Regions from separate parts of the Paenibacillus sp. Dod16 genome, predicted to be linked through region 1. Evidence: riboswitches for the same ligand, from Rfam matches in the RefSeq annotation. Region 1 holds a riboswitch; the other holds the start of a gene.
What was found. Region 1 has a riboswitch for cobalamin ahead of ACPV3A_RS27320 (ribonucleoside-diphosphate reductase subunit alpha). Riboswitches for the same ligand answer to the same signal wherever they lie in the genome.

Region 1 (7,966 bases):
TGGAGCCTTGTGCATATCGGCAAAATCAGCTCGTGGTTTCTGCTGGTCGTGATCAGTGTCATCATTGTAGCTCAGCTGAAGCATCTGAAGCAGGGCAGAGGACCGTCCCAAGGCAATCCGAAGGGAACGGTCATGTGAGTCCAGTTTAGCGGATTTGACCATTTATGCCTAATCATATATCCTATGGTTAATTAGATGATGGAAAGCTAACGTTGCGACTCGAGCTTAAGGCAAGAGACTTTGTATGAACATAGATGTTTGGCATAGATGAACCGCGCGAAGCAGAAGGGAGGAGGATCCACATGAAAAAAAGATCATTGGCGTCTTTGGCAAAAGGCATGGGATACTCCACCGCTGTTTTCTTTGATCCGTCCGATTATGGGAGAAGTGTGTCCAAAATCGGATATTCGGGCGATCAAGGATCCCTCCATTCGATGACTGAATGAGGATGCAGTGGAATTAAACACCACAGGTCGCTTGCTTGTGGTTGCATAGATCGGCATGTACACCACAGGTGCGCTGTGGTGTTTTTTTGTGCTTCTAATGATTCAAACAGAGGAGAGGGATACGTATGTTCATGCAAGGGAAACAGATTTATGTGAAGTCGGTAGAGGAATTGGATGTGGACGCACTTCTGAAGCTCGAGAAGGATAACCGGGATTTTTTCCAGCGGTTCACGGGCTTAAGGGAAGAGAGCTTCTACACCCATCAGGGACAGCTTGAGCGGATCCGAAAGGCCGTGGAAGCCAGCAAGGCAGATCAAGGGTATGTCTATGTGATTGGGCTGCGGGACACCGGATCGATAATCGGCGAGATTATGCTGACCGAAGTGGTGCGGGGGAATCTGCAGAGCTGCTGGATCGGTTATTTTTTGGACCGAGACCATAACGGAAAGGGGTATATGACCGAAGCGGTTCAATTGGTCGTGAGGTTTGCCTTTCAGGAATTGAAGTTTCACCGGATTGAGGCGGGCGTGATGCCGCACAACCTGGCCTCGATCCAAGTGCTTTTGAAAGCCGGATTCCATAAAGAGGGGATTGCCCGAAAAAACGTGAAAATCAACGGAACGTGGGAGGACCATCAGACGCTGGCTATTTTGAATGAAGCCGATGAGCAGCAGCCGTCTTCAATTCAGCGGTACAATCCACCTGTTATTGCCCCGCCGATCGGGCCTTATACCCATATAACCAAGGTTCCGAGAGGGAGCGAGCTGCTGGTCTTCTCCGGTCAGGTGGGAACCGACAGCGAGGGGAACCTGCCGGACGATATGAAGCAGCAGGTGGAGAACACCCTGGCGAACATTGAGAGGTTATTGGCTGCGGAAGCGATGTCGGTGGATCATATCGTCAAAATCAACATTTGGGCGGCTCAGGAGGTCGACTGGGATCACTTCCATCAGGTATGGGAGAAATTCCACGGGGGGAAGGCCCCGGCCATGACGATGGCCTACGTGCCGGCATTGGCGATGCCGTCCATTCAGGTAGAGATCGAGGTATGGGCAGCGAAGGGATAGCATTGATGAACCGTAAGTAAGAGCTGTAGACTTGGACTGCGGCCGATCATATGCAGTTACAAAAAAACCTCCGTGGATTCCTGTTAAGGGATCCACGGAGGTTTGTTATATGGAGAGGAGCTTATAGATCGTCAAATCCGTTGTCGTCGCCAACTTTGCCGTAGTTACGGGATTTGGCTTCGAAGAAGTCGGTCTTCGTCGCGTTGAGGGCTTCATCCGAGAAAGGCTTGATCCATGGCATGCAGTTAACGTCCACGCCTTCATAAGCTTTTTCCAGACCCATCATGGTGATACGACGGTTCGCGATGTACTTGATGTAATCGCCCAATTCGTTCAGATCGATGCCGCGCACATTGCTGAGTGTGTAGTGAGCCCAGTTGGTCTCAAGCTCAACCGCACGGTCAATGGTGCGGTACAGGTAGTCGATGTTCTCTTTCGTGTTCAGCTCAGGGAAGTCCTTGAGCAGCTGCTTGAACACTTCGGCGAAGAAGTAGCAGTGCTGATTCTCGTCACGCTGAATATAGGAAATCATCTGGCTGGTTGCCATCATCTTCTGGTCACGGGCCAAGTTGTAGAAGAAGGCAAACGTGCTGTAGAAGAAGATGCCTTCCAGGATCAGGTCCGCCACCATCGCTTCGAAGAAGGACTGCGGCGACGGATTGTCACGGAAGTTTTGATAGATGTCCGAAATGAACTGATTGCGCTCGAGCAGAACCGGATCATGCTTCCAATACTCGAAGATTTCCTTCTGTTCCTGATCCGAAACGATGGAAGAGAGCACATAGGAATAGGATTGGTTGTGAACCACCTCTTGCTGACCGATGATGGCCGAGATGGCTTCGAGCGACGAATCCGTGAAGTAACGCTTCACGTCGCTTACAAACATCGTCTGCATGGAATCCAGAACAGCCAGCAGGGAGATGTTGATCTTGAAGGTGCGCTGCTCTTCAGGGTCCAGGCGCGGGAACTGCTGCGCATCCTTGGACATCGGAATCTCGTCCGCGATCCAGTGGTTCAGCAGCAGGACCTTGTACAGCTTATACATATGAGGCATCCGAATGTCGTTCCAGTTCAGGATCCCGGAGCATTCACCTTCAATAACACGCGTGGAGCGGTTGGGTGCTTCGGTGTTAAATATCTTTTGCATTTGCATGCCGATTTTCTCTCCTTGTATATCATAGTAGGGCGGCGCCTAGGCGAAGCTGAGGGATATTGGTCCAGCATATTCACGGGACGGGTATCCAGCTCCAGCCGCTTGTTGTCCGCCCTTTGCCTGAATGTATTGTAAAGGTTGCAAAGGGCTCCCAAAGGCGGACGTAAACTCTTCCGATTGGATACCCTTACCCTTGTAGTCTTCTATTTAGAAAGCTTATCCACTCCTGCTAAGCGGGAACACCCGCATACAGCCGTTCGATGCTTGTTTGCACCACATGAAAAGCGATTCCCAAAGGGAGAGCAATCCACGTAGGTAACTCACGGTCCCTGCGCCGCATGAGAAGCGATTCCCAAAGGGAGAGCAATCCACGTAGGCAGTAACTTAACAATCGCCACGAAGTAACTCACGGTCCCTGCGCCGCATGAGAAGCGATTCCCAAAGGGAGAGCGATCCACGCAGGCAGTAACTCAACAAAGCGCACGAAGTAACTCATTAGCCTCGCACCACATGAGAAGCGATTCCCAAAGGGAGAGCGATCCACGTAGGTAGTAACTCAACAAATCGCATGAAGTAACTCATTAGCTTCGCACCACATGAGAAGCGATTCCCAAAGGGAGAGCGATCCACGTAGGCAGTAACTCAACAAAACGCACGAAGTAACTCATTAGCTTCGCACAATATTCCAGCGTTCCCGTAGGGAGAAAGCGCTCCTGGCCACCCAAAGTAACTATAGAAGCGCATCATTCACGCCATGCACACCTTGCGGGTGTCCAGAGGGCAGCGCCCTTGGGGCCCTCCCTTGGAAGGGAGGGTTTGGGTGGGTTCGAAAAAGGTTAGACTAAACTCTTAGCTTGCGCACGACTCACACTCTTCAATCGTCAGCGCACGGCTGCGTACATAGTACGTGGACTTGATACCGGCTTTCCAAGCATGCAGGTGCAGCTCCAGGAATTCCGAAGCACGGATATCAGGGCGGACATACAGGTTAAAGCTTTGTGCCTGGTCAACGTGACGCTGACGGGCGGCAGCCATTTTGATGGACCAATGCTGGTCGATCAAGAAAGCCGTTTTATAGTACCAGATCGTTTTTTCGGATAGATCCGGAGCCGGGTTAGCCACTTTATAGGTGGTTTTTTCTTCATAAGAAAGAAGTTCGTACAATGGATCGATGCTCGCCGTGGAACCCGCGATGATCGAGGTGGAGCCGTTCGGTGCGATGGCAAACAGCCATGCGTTACGGACACCGTTCGCTTGTACTTCTTGCTGCAATTCGCGCCATTGTTCGGTGGTTACGAACTTGCCTTCATGCTCGCCGTCGGTGTAACCGCGGAACGTAAAGTACTCGCCGCTCTCCCAGTCGGAGCCTTTGAATTTCGGATAATGGCCTTTTTCCTTGGCCAGCTCCATGCTGGATTTAACGAGCAGGTAGTTGATGTGCTCATACAGGTTGTCATTATAGGCAACGGCTTCGTCGGATTCCCAGCGAATGCCTTCCAGCGCCAGCAAGTGATGCAGACCGAAGGTGCCGAGACCGACCGCACGATATTGACTGTTGGTATATTGAGCTTGCAGAACTTCAATATTGTTAATGTCGATGACGTTATCCAGCATGCGAACCTGAATTGGAACGAGACGCTCCAATACACCGGCAGGTACAGCACGAGCCAAGTGGATAGAGTTCAGGTTGCAGACAACGAAATCGCCAGGGATTTTGGAAATGACGATTCGAGTTTGGCCGTCTTTCGTAACCAGCTCTTCTTGCTCAACGACTGTCGGAGATTGGTTCTGCATGATCTCCGTGCACAAGTTGGAAGAGTAAATCATGCCATGCGCAGAGTTCGGGTTCGCACGGTTGACCGTGTCGCGGTAGAACATGTACGGTGTACCCGTTTCAAGCTGGGATTTCATGATGCGCTTCATAATGTCGATGGCTTGTACCGTAATGCGTGGCAGCAGCGGGTTCGCCACGGCTTCAGCATATTTTTGACGGAATTCGCCTTCGCCTTGTCCTTGATCATAGAAGTCTTCCAGGCCCAGCGGACGGCCATTCTCGTCTTTCCAGCCCATGATTTTCTTCACTTCGTGCGGACAGAACAAGCTCCACTCTTCACGTGCTTCTACAGCCTCCATGAACAAGTCAGGCAGACATACGCCATGGAACACGTCATGTGCTCTCATACGCTCGTCACCGTTGTTCAGCTTCAGATCCAGGAAGGACAGAATGTCTTTGTGGAACACATCCAGATAAACCGCGATGGCACCTTTACGGGTTCCCAATTGGTCAACGCTAACAGCGGTGTTGTTCAACTGGCGAATCCAAGGGATAACGCCGGAGCTGGTATTCTTGTGACCGCGGATGTCAGAGCCGCGTGCACGGACTTTACCGAGGTATACCCCGATGCCGCCGCCCATTTTGCTGAGACGGGCGATATCCGTATTGGAATCGAAGATCCCTTCCAGGGAGTCGTCTACGGTATCGATGAAGCAGCTGGAAAGCTGGCCGGCTACCTTTTTGCCTGCATTGGACATTGTCGGCGTAGCCGCCGTCATGTACAGGTTACTCATGGCCCAGTAGGCTTCTTTGACAAGGTCAAGACGCTTGTCGGCAGGCTCGTTATGCATGAGGAACATCGCGATGACCATGTAGCGTTCTTGCGGAAGTTCCATAACGCGACCGTCAAAATCGTTTGCCAGGTAACGCTCAGCCAGCGTCAACAGACCGATGTAATCAAACAGCAGATCGCGGCTTGGATCGATGCACTCGCCGAGCTCTTCGATTTGTTCTTTGGTATAGCTGGTCAGAAGATCCTCGCGATAGATGCCTTTTTGTACAAGCTCCGTAATGAGCGGATAGAAGGCACCGTATGGCTCTTCCGGGTAGGCTTTGTATCGGCGGTTGGTGGCCGCTTTTTTATATAAAGAGGTCAGAAACGAACGCGCAGCTGCAAACTTCCAATTCGGCTCCTCTTTGGTGACAAGCTCAAGGGCGGACATCGTGAAGGCGTTGCTGATTTCTTCGCCGGTAACTTGCTCGCCGCGCAATTTGGCATTGACGCCGCGAAGCAGGCGCTCTTTATCGAGCATGTCCAATCCTTTCAGAGTCCGATCGGCATAGACGGAGAGGCGAATTTCATCAAAGGCGAGCTGACGGTTGTTCGGTTTAACTACGAGCTGGGGCATGAATAAATTCCTCGCTTTCTTCGGGGGAAATATGAAAAAGGACATCAAAAAAACATTTTCTAAAACCCGCGGGCAGGCTTGAAAATGTCCGTGCGCTGTGATTCGAAAATGACGTTTGCCATAAGCCCATGAACGGGCATGATGTTATGTACAGACGCAAGTTTAACGAACACTTACCTAAAACCCCGTAGGTTGGTGTCTACTGCATATAGGCAGGTCTCCTGACTTGAGCTTCTTCCCTCGGCGTTGCCTTTCCCGAGACCTTGCTCCGGTTCCTCGGTGGCATATGTCGGATGTGAATGGCTGATAGATCATAAACAGCCTTAGAGCCCTTACAGTGGCGGGACCGTGATGGATTTACACCATGCTTCCCTATTAAGCCGGACTGCCTTATAGGTTGATCCGGCACCTATACACACTATATTTGGTTGTTGTTAATCTAATTTAACCCAATATATTGTGTTTGTAAACCATATTCTTAAAATTGAACGCAAAATGAATTATAGCAAACGAGCGGTCATTGTGCCAGTTAAGAAACTGCCAAAAGGCCATAACATTTCCTGAATTGTGACCAAATGCGACCTTTTCTGCGCAGATACCACGTATATTATCGTTTTGACAAAATAGGATATATTCGTATGGACGAAACGAGGAAGGTACACCATATCTTGTGTGAAGCTAAAGGCAGACGGACTTTGATATGGAGGGCCAGAATTGTTATGATAACAGTATTCGGAAATTTAGAGCATTCCATATAAATGGGATGGGAACAAGGGAGGGTTTTAAGATGGCAATAGCGGAGGTAACGGTGATTCCAATCGGAACCGCAACAACGAGTTTGAGCTCTTATGTTGCTGAGATGCAGCGTGTATTGAAACAACAGGATGGAATATCCTATGAGCTGACTTCGATGAGCACCATCATCGAGGGAGAGCTTAACATGATCTGGCGGGCGATAGAGGCTTTGCATGAAGCGCCCTTTCTGTCCGGTGCGCAGCGCGTATCGACTTCCGTGAAGATCGACGACCGCAGGGACCAAGTTTCCTCAAGCAAACAGAAGATCCAGTCCGTGCAGGAGAAATTAGGCGGATAGCGCCGCCAGTTTCGGGGGATATTTCCGTAAGAATTGGGCTTGCATTTTGCTGCTGAAGTATTATAATAATTTTTGTTGTTTCGTGAGGAATAACATCGAATCACATGTGCTGGTGTAGCTCAGGGGTAGAGCAACGCACTCGTAATGCGTAGGTCGGGGGTTCAATTCCCTTCACCAGCATCTTCATAAAGTCAACAACGGCGCGGTTTTCCGAGTTTTCGGAATCGCGCCATTTTTGTTGTTTAACCCGTTCTTCTACCAATTTTTCTACCCTTTAGTCTAGTAAAGTGGGTTTTTCGTCCTCGATTTACTTCCCTAAGATTGAGTCACCAATTGTATTTAGAACAGCTTCTTGCAAGTTGGGCAGCACGTGGGAATAGGTATCTAATGTAATACTTGCTCCCTTTTTTGGCGATATGTCCTCTCATCAAAGATCCTCCTTAAAAATCTTCTCCATAAAACTGCAGCAATTGCTCGATATCTTTCCTTTGCACGAAGGCAGAATTATAGTACCTACTGGCAGGATGACTGAGCTTTAAGCTGATCCGTCTGTCCATCGTGTAATCCAAATCATGAAACTTTACAGGTTTACTGTCTGTGAAATTCATAAGCTGGCCATCCTCAACTAACTCAAATGGACCATCCATGGAGAAGATAAGTTCCTCTCGAGTATGTAAAGTTTCATAGTCTACATGAATGATAAATTGTGAGGGGAGATCAAATCATCATGAGCGGAGGAGTTCAGGAAGGTTCCGAACTCACGGAATGGATGCAAGACCAGCAGCATGAGGAAAAATCGGATGGGCAGGAAATGACCTTCGAGGAAGCTGATCAAAAGCCTGCAGCGAACGGCACCTTCTGATTCTGAGGGCCAGTTATCCAGCGATGAAGAGATTAGCAAGGAGGAGCTGGAACGGTTCTTCCTGAAAGAACGCCCTTCTTTTGAAGATATTCCATTGGATTTCCCGTTGTTCTTGGAAAAAAGTCTGAGTGAGGGTAAGACATGGGTTGAGATTTCAAAAAA
Region 2 (7,966 bases), on a different contig from region 1:
AAAAGCGGCCGCAGCCGCTTCGATCATCTTGCTCATATGAGATACTCCTTGCTCTTGATTTCCATCGGAATTCCTGCCGTCACCAAAAATACTTCATCGCATACCTGAGCCAGCCTCTGATTCATGATCCCTGCCCAGTCGCGATATATTCGGCCTAGCGGATATTCCGGAACAATACCCGACCCCACTTCATTGGTTACCAAAATGACCATGCCCGGGTAACTCTGTACCGCTCTTGCCAGTCTGCCGATTTGAAGTCCTAACCGTTCTTCCATTGCAGCACTTCCTTCAGGCTCAGCTTGCAGCAGCACATTCGTAAGCCACAGCGTCAGGCAGTCCACTACCACCGCAGGGGCATCCGAGGCGGACTGGCCGAGCGTTTCCAGCAATTCGGGCAGTGCGACAGGCTCCTCCACCGTCTCCCAACCATAGGCTGAATCCTGCCTGCGGTCTTGATGAATCCGGATCCGTTCCCTCATCTCTTCGTCGTAGGCTTGCGCAGTCGCCACGTACGTTCCCGACTCCGATCGCTTCATGCACAGCTTCTCCGCGAATGAGCTCTTTCCGCTTCTGGCCCCGCCTGTTACCAACACGCTTCCACGATGGCTCATACGGCCCCTCCGCTGATTCCAGCGCTCTCAAACGTCGCCATCTCGTTCACGATCCTGCACGCCGCCTCGACCAGATGAAGGCACAGCACCCCGCCCGTCCCCTCGCCAAGACGCATGTCCATTTGCAGCATCGGCTGGAGTCCGAGCTCTTTCAGCAGAAGAACATGCGCCTGCTCATGCGAAACATGAGAGGCAATCATATAGGAGAGAGCGTCCGGGCAGATGCATTTGGCAACCAGCGCCGCCGCACTGGATATGAAACCGTCAATGATAACAGGACAACCGTGAGCAGCTGCACCCAGGATCAGTCCAGCCAACCCGCCGATTTCATATCCTCCAACTTTGGCGAGCACGTCGAGGGGATCATCGGCATAAGGTCTATTAACTTGTATAGCCTGTTCCACCACTCGAATCTTATGCAGCAGCCGTTCATCCGTTACGCCGGTTCCCCTTCCCACGACTTCAGATGGCTGATAGCCGGACAGAACGGAGAAGATCGCCGCACTCGGTGTCGTGTTCCCAATGCCCATCTCTCCGGTCACGAACATTTGCGTTCCTCGCGATACCAATTCGGCAGCAACCTCCGCACCGGCTACAACGGACTCCAGTGCCGCTTCCTTTGTCATCGCAGGCCCTTTGGCCATATTGGCGGTTCCTCTGCCCACGTTCCGCGACATCAGCTTCTCATGGTTCAGCTCGATCGCGACCCCGATGTCCACACAATGAACGTCTGCCCCCGCCTGACGGGCCAGCACATTCACAGCCGCCCCTCCATTCAGGAAGTTCATGACCATCTGGGGCGTTACCTCAGCCGGAAAGGCGCTGATTCCTTCTTCACAGACTCCATGATCGCCAGCCATGACAACGACGGATTTTTGGGTGAACGACGGTTTCATATTCCCTGTGATGCCCACTAACTGGATCGCTAGCGACTCCAGCTTGCCCAGACTGCCCGGAGGCTTCGTCAGCGTATCCAAATAAGCGGCTGTTTCGTTCTGCACCTCGACACTCAGCGGTTTTATGTTAGCAATGTAACGATTTAAACGATTCACGATGGTATCCGTCAATGAAATGACCTCCTCATATCTTGTTCCTAAATCTTGCATCCCCGCCCGGAACATGCGGCTGCATCGGTCAGGACCATGTGCTATTTGCCGTTAACAGCACCTGCGGAGCGCCATTCTCGGGATGGGCCACAATCGAGGGCTCTACCCGGAAGATTTGGCGTATATACGCCTCTGTCAAAACTTCTTTCGGCTTGCCAATCCCCGCGATCTTTCCCTGATCAAGCACCAGCAGCTTATCGCAAAACTGGGCTGCCAGGTTCAGATCATGCAGTACGCTGATCACGGTAATTCCGGAGGAGCTCCGCCACTGCGCCACCATATCCATAAACTGAAGCTGATAGCGGATATCCAAGTAAGTCGTCGGTTCATCCAGCATCAGCAGCGAGGGTTCCTGGGCCATCACCTTGCCAAGCGCGACACGCTGACGCTGGCCCCCGCTTAACTCGGTAAGCCGCCGTTCTTCCAGACCGTTCAAATCCAGCTTTCGGATAACGGCCTCAATGAGCGGCCATGCATCCTTATCTTCACGACCAAGCCAGTTCAGGAAGGGGAATCTCCCCATCTCCAGCACTTCCCGGACCGTAAAATCAGTAGGGTCAAGCCCTTCCTGCTGAAGCACCGCCACGATCCGTGCCAGCGCCTTTCGGGTATAGCGTCCAAGCTCCTTGCCCCGAAGGGTCACGCTTCCTGTCGAGGGACTCTCCACACCGGATAACAGCTGCATAAGGGTGGATTTACCGCTTCCGTTCGGACCGATGATCCCCCACCATTCCCCTTCGGCAATGTGAAGGTCCACACCTTCAAGAATCGGCACCTTGCCATAGGCTTTGCCAAGTCCTTGAGCTGTAATCATGATAAACCCTCCCTGCGCCTTTTTTTGTTCCGGTATAGCAAATACGCAAAGAACGGAGCGCCTATGAATGCCGTAACTACACCCAGCGGTATTTCCGTTGGTGCCAGCACGGACCGTGCCGCCGTATCGCACCAGACCATGAACACCGCGCCGCCAAGAGCAGACAGTGGAACAATGACGCGGTAATCGGAGCCGGTGATCAGCCGGATCATATGCGGTACCACAAGTCCCACGAATCCAATCACGCCGGAAACCGACACGGCTGCTGCGGCGAGCAGGGTAGCAACGATGAGCACGCTGGTCTTCAGCCGATCCACATTCAAGCCCATATGGGCGGCCTGCCGTTCCCCCAGCGACAAAATATTAAGCGCTCGCGACCTGCTCCATAAGTATATAAAACCTGCGATAAAATACGGGAAAAGGATGGCCGTATACGACCATCCACGCATGCTCAGGCTCCCCATCGTCCAGTACAGGATCTGGTTCACCGTATCTTTGGACATGACCGTCAGAAAGGAAACGACGGCGCCCAGAAACGACTGCATCACCACGCCGGACAGAATGAGCCCGTGGATCGGCAGCTTTCCTTGATCCCTCGCCAGCAGCAGAACGACCCACAAGGTCCCTGCTCCGGTCAGAAACGCTACAAGCGGAAGTGTGTAACCTCCGGCAAAGGAGTATTCCATCCCGAAAAAAATCAGGGATGCTGCGCCAAGCGCAGCACCCGAGGATACACCGAGCGTAAACGGATCCGCCAGCGGATTGCGCAATACCCCTTGAAAGGCGGCTCCGGCGACGGCCAGGGAGGCTCCTACGAGCATCCCAAGCAATATGCGCGGCAATCTCACCTTCATTAAGATTTGCTCGGATGAAGCTTCCCAGCCCGGAACGATGGAATCGCCGATTCCCGGCAGCCGGTGCAGCAGCATCGCCCCAATCTCTCTCACAGGCAGGTGCACGGAGCCGATTCCGAGACTGACAACCAAGGTTAACAGTAATAGGATGATGCCGGCCGCACCGAATCCTGCAAGTTTTTTACTCATGGATTCATCAGTTCCGGATAAACGGCCTTCGCCACTTCAATCAACCCTTGCGTTACACGGGGACCCGGACGGCTTAACAGATTCGCATCCACGGATATGACCTGATCGTTCTTGATGGCTTCGATCTGATCCCAGCCGCCGCGCTCCTTGATCAGCTGATCCAATGTTTTCTTGGTTGCTTCGTCAACGACATCGTCCGTGTACAGAATGACGTCGGGGTTTGCAGCGATAATATTCTCCTCGCTGATTTCGAACCAGCCTTCCGCTTCGCCGGCTGCGTTAACGCCGCCAGCTAAGGTGATGATCTCATCCATAAACTCGCCCTTGCCGACGGTCCATCCTGGAGAGAATTCCACATACACTTTCTTCTTGTCTTCATCCTTCACAGATTTCACGGCTTCTGTAACGGTAGTCAATTCCTGCTTCATCTGATCCACGACGGCTTTCGCTTCCGCTTGACGGTCCGTAATTTGTCCGATCAACTGGATGTTCTCCATTACGGCATCGATGGTTTTCGGATCATTGACGAACAGGGTCACGCCAAGCTCACGCAATTTCTCGGCATTCTCGGCATTCATCGAAGCGGCGAATACCACATCGGCATCGGCTGCAATAATAGCCTCTTCATTTACTTGGAACCCGCCCAATTTAGGCTTGGATTTGGCCGCTTCCGGATAATCGTCATTATCGGACACGCCCACAATTTCCTCATCCAGGCCCAAAGCGAACAGTTTTTCCGTCTCGGACGGTGTCAGGGATGCAATTTTGGCCGGAGCTTTCTCAAACGTCATTTCAACCCCGGTTGAATCCTTGACGGTCAGCGGATACGTCGTTTTAAGCTCTTCGCCCGAATCCGCAGGCGCTTCGTTATTCTGCTCTTCCTGCTGTGCCGGCGGCGTTGTATCCTTCGGCGCAGCTTCTTCGCCTCCACAGCCGATCAAGGCCAGAGCCATCAGTATGGCTACCAGAAGTACGGACCATGTTTTGTTCAATGCTTTCATCTCTTGAAATCCCCCTATACATAATTGAGAACCTGGCGCTGCGAGTTTACATTCCTTCGACCGATCCTTACCGGGAGAAAAAAACATCAATCGTCATACTCCAAAGATGCAAAAATCCCCGACTCCTCGTAAACAAGGAATCAGGGATTACGTTTTAACATAAGGACATCTGGATCACTGTTCACAGATAGCGCCTTAAACTTCCGCCCACACATGCTGCATGGGTCCGGCAACGTAATCCTCTCCTCGAAGGACCGTCATTCATTCGCCGAGGGCAGGTCTCCTGACTTGCAGGCTGTAACGACTTCTCCGCCTTCCCAAGCGCTTTTGGCTCAGTGGCATATGGAGAAGTCCCTGCTTCACAGTGGCGGGACCGTGCCGGACTTGCACCGGCTTCCCTATTAACCCGGCAGATGACAATAAATGCCCTCTGTCCGGGACCCTCGCAAATAATATGAATTTATGTATGTTAGGCCAAGCATGGTTTCTCTGCCCAAGATTATAGGCGATAAACCTCCCTCTTACAACCGAAAGTTTCGGTCATTTCAAATGCCTTATGATACGGATTTATCCCGTTATCGCCCATTCCGCACCGATATCATACGATTTCGTTTAATCGCTTAACCGTACGCCTTGCCAGCGTTCTCCGTCCCATGTCAATTGCAGCTTGAGCTCCTCGCCCGGCGACACCTGCGTCTCCCAGAATTCCGTATGCGGAAGGACTGCTGCAGCGATCTGCCGGATGACGCCTCCATGGGTCACCACAAGCACATCAAGCTCCGCCCTTTGTGCTCCAAGGACATAACCAACTGGCATTGCCTCTGCCTCTGCCTCTGCCTCTGCCTCTGCCTCTGCCTCTGCCTCTGCCTCTGCCTCTGCCTCTGCCTCTGCCTCTGCCTCTGCCTGCACAAGGGTATCCGGATCTTCCTCTACATGCAACAGTTCCTTTAAATCCAAATGCAATCCGGTCAAGAATGCCTGAAGCCGGGAACGGAACGCCTCCCAGCTCTCCCCATTCGGCGGCGTAACTTCTGCGGGGTTATCAATCCAGCGCCGATAGGAGATATCCGATTTCAAATCCTCGTAGGTTTTCCCTTCCCAATCTCCGAAATCGAGCTCGCGCAGCCGCGGATCATACATCACTCCCGGTATAATCCTGCCCAAAACTTCATCATCAGGAATAGCAGCCATTTTGGAGTCCGATAGGATAACATTCAGCGTCTGTCTGCATCGAAGGAGATCGCTGCAATAGATCCGGACAAACTGCCCGGTAAAAAACCTATCCCGAAGCGGGAGGAGCTGTTCCCTTTCCTCAATCAGGATTCCCTGATCCTCATGGCCGAGATAACGGCGCTCCTCGTTCCACAACGTGCGGCCGTGACGGACCAGATGCAGCGTGATCCTCATATCCATAGGCTTCCTCCGGCTGCGGCAACAAGTCCAAGCACCAGGGTACCCAGTAACGTAAACAATACCGATACGCCCAGCAGCAGACGGTTTGTCACCCGAATATGCTCCGCTTCAAGCGGGCGTTCGGGATCCCCCATATAAGCCCGGAACGAGATCACGCCTTGATAGGAATTCTCGCCTCCCAGACGAACCCCCAGCGCACCGGCAACGGCCGATTCCGGGAAGCCGCTGTTCGGACTGGGGTGCTTTCGCGCATCCCTTCTGACCATTTTGATCGCTTTTTTCCATTGCAGCGACAACATGGCAGCCACCATGGTCAACAGTCCTGCCGTCAGACGTGCCGGTATCCAATTGGCGATATCGTCCAGCCTTGCGGATGCCCAGCCGATATGCTGGTATTTGTCGTTTTTATATCCGACCATGGAGTCGAGCGTATTCACGGCCCGGTAGGCCATCGCCAGCGGCGCTCCCCCGATCAGGGCAAAAAACAACGGAGCGATGACCGCATCCACGATATTCTCCGCAACCGTCTCCACCGTTCCCCGCACGATCTCCGCCTCATCCAGATGACCGGTGTCTCTTCCGACAACCATGCTGAGCGAGCGCCTGGCCTCCGCGATATTCCCGGAGCGAAGATGGCCGTAGACCTCCAATCCGGCTTCACGCAGCCCTTTGATGGCAATCGTGGTGGCAATAAGCACGATCTCTACTCCCCACGCTAGCCAAGGATGAATCGCTCCGCACAGCTCCAGCAGCAGCCATGCCAGCACGAAGGATCCGCCGGCAACGATCACCGGCAGCAGAATGCCCGCTCGCTTCAGGCTCTGAGCGGTAGTCGCCCGTTGGCGTATCCAGCCTTCAACCCGGCGAATGGCTTTCCCCATGCCGATGACAGGATGGGGAAGCCATCTCGGATCTCCGATCAGCAGGTCCAGCACGACCGCTGCCCAAATGACCCATACGACGGTCATATCCGGTCCTCTCTTTCGGTAATAATGCTTTCCGTAACACTCTCGTAGACAAGACGGCCGATCATGCCGCCCAGATCGGTTGCGGTTCCGGCATAATGGTGGTTCACGCCATACGCTGCATTGCCGCTGACCCCAAGGACCATTGCGTCCGTTGTCGTTCCGGTCGCAACGCCTCCGGTCTCATGATCCCTCACGCCCAGATCATGCAGCGCAGCGGCTTTCGCTTCCGTCGCCGTCAGCATCGCGTTCACCATGCAAGCCGGCGTCATCATCCCGTCCACCATCAACATGATATTAATCGTGCCCGGCTGATAAGCGGCAAAGGTCGTACGACTCGACCCGGCACGGGCTGCATTGCCCACGCCGGCGGTGGTGCAGCACAGGATGGAGGCTTGTTCACTCCGCTCTTCCCAAATAGAGGCATACTTCAGTTTTACCGCTGTCATCAATCCAGCTGTGGATTCAGTCGGATAACCGTGAACAGCCATAAAGTTAACCATATCGTTCACAGGGTCGCTGCAATCGTAATGCTTGTCCACATAACGGTTTACGATATGATCCAAATGCAGAAATCCGCCGCCGTATATGGCGCTGCTTATGGACGCAGCCGGCTCCGGAAGCGAGATCCGGATATGCGGATGCTGCCGCTCCGATTCCAAGTACACTGTGGCTCCCGGCCATACATCCGAGCAATACAGACGCGTGTTGCCTTTCAGAAAAGGTACTGCCATGTTTTTTTCTCTCCCTGCTCCTTAAATATCTGAACCAACTGTACCTGTAGCGTTCTTCCTATAGCTCTGCTGCTAGACATCCCTATGTCACGCCAGCAGAAGAATTTCCAAGGACCTCCGCGGTTATGGCCAGCAGCCTGTCATTAGCTCCGGCATCCTTAACGGCTAGCCGGATATGACGCTCACCAAGGCCCGGGTACATGGCGCAGCTGCGGACAAGCACGCCGCGTCTGCCCATCTCCGACTGAAACCTTTCGGCACTCCATGGCCGCGGAAGCT

Region 2: another riboswitch for cobalamin. It lies ahead of ACPV3A_RS36440 (ABC transporter substrate-binding protein); the one in region 1 lies ahead of ACPV3A_RS27320 (ribonucleoside-diphosphate reductase subunit alpha).

The regions. Positions count from the first base shown of each region.
Region 1 covers NZ_JBNDYG010000041.1:34,180-42,145, reverse strand. The annotation lists gene ACPV3A_RS27340 (DUF817 domain-containing protein) at 1-138, shown strand, start outside; gene ACPV3A_RS27335 (hypothetical protein) at 303-446, shown strand; gene ACPV3A_RS27330 (GNAT family N-acetyltransferase) at 572-1,513, shown strand; gene ACPV3A_RS27325 (ribonucleotide-diphosphate reductase subunit beta) at 1,635-2,666, opposite strand; gene ACPV3A_RS27320 (ribonucleoside-diphosphate reductase subunit alpha) at 3,516-5,849, opposite strand; cobalamin riboswitch at 6,044-6,277, opposite strand; gene ACPV3A_RS27315 (MTH1187 family thiamine-binding protein) at 6,637-6,942, shown strand; tRNA gene ACPV3A_RS27310 (tRNA-Thr) at 7,051-7,122, shown strand; gene ACPV3A_RS27305 (hypothetical protein) at 7,383-7,550, opposite strand; gene ACPV3A_RS27300 (hypothetical protein) at 7,670-7,804, shown strand.
Region 2 covers NZ_JBNDYG010000083.1:6,899-14,864, reverse strand. The annotation lists gene cobS (adenosylcobinamide-GDP ribazoletransferase) at 1-36, opposite strand, end outside; gene cobU (bifunctional adenosylcobinamide kinase/adenosylcobinamide-phosphate guanylyltransferase) at 33-611, opposite strand; gene cobT (nicotinate-nucleotide--dimethylbenzimidazole phosphoribosyltransferase) at 608-1,678, opposite strand; gene ACPV3A_RS36450 (ABC transporter ATP-binding protein) at 1,746-2,531, opposite strand; gene ACPV3A_RS36445 (FecCD family ABC transporter permease) at 2,528-3,574, opposite strand; gene ACPV3A_RS36440 (ABC transporter substrate-binding protein) at 3,571-4,575, opposite strand; cobalamin riboswitch at 4,832-5,035, opposite strand; gene ACPV3A_RS36435 (histidine phosphatase family protein) at 5,188-5,988, opposite strand; gene cbiB (adenosylcobinamide-phosphate synthase CbiB) at 5,979-6,956, opposite strand; gene ACPV3A_RS36425 (adenosylcobinamide amidohydrolase) at 6,953-7,687, opposite strand; gene cobD (threonine-phosphate decarboxylase CobD) at 7,770-7,966, opposite strand, start outside.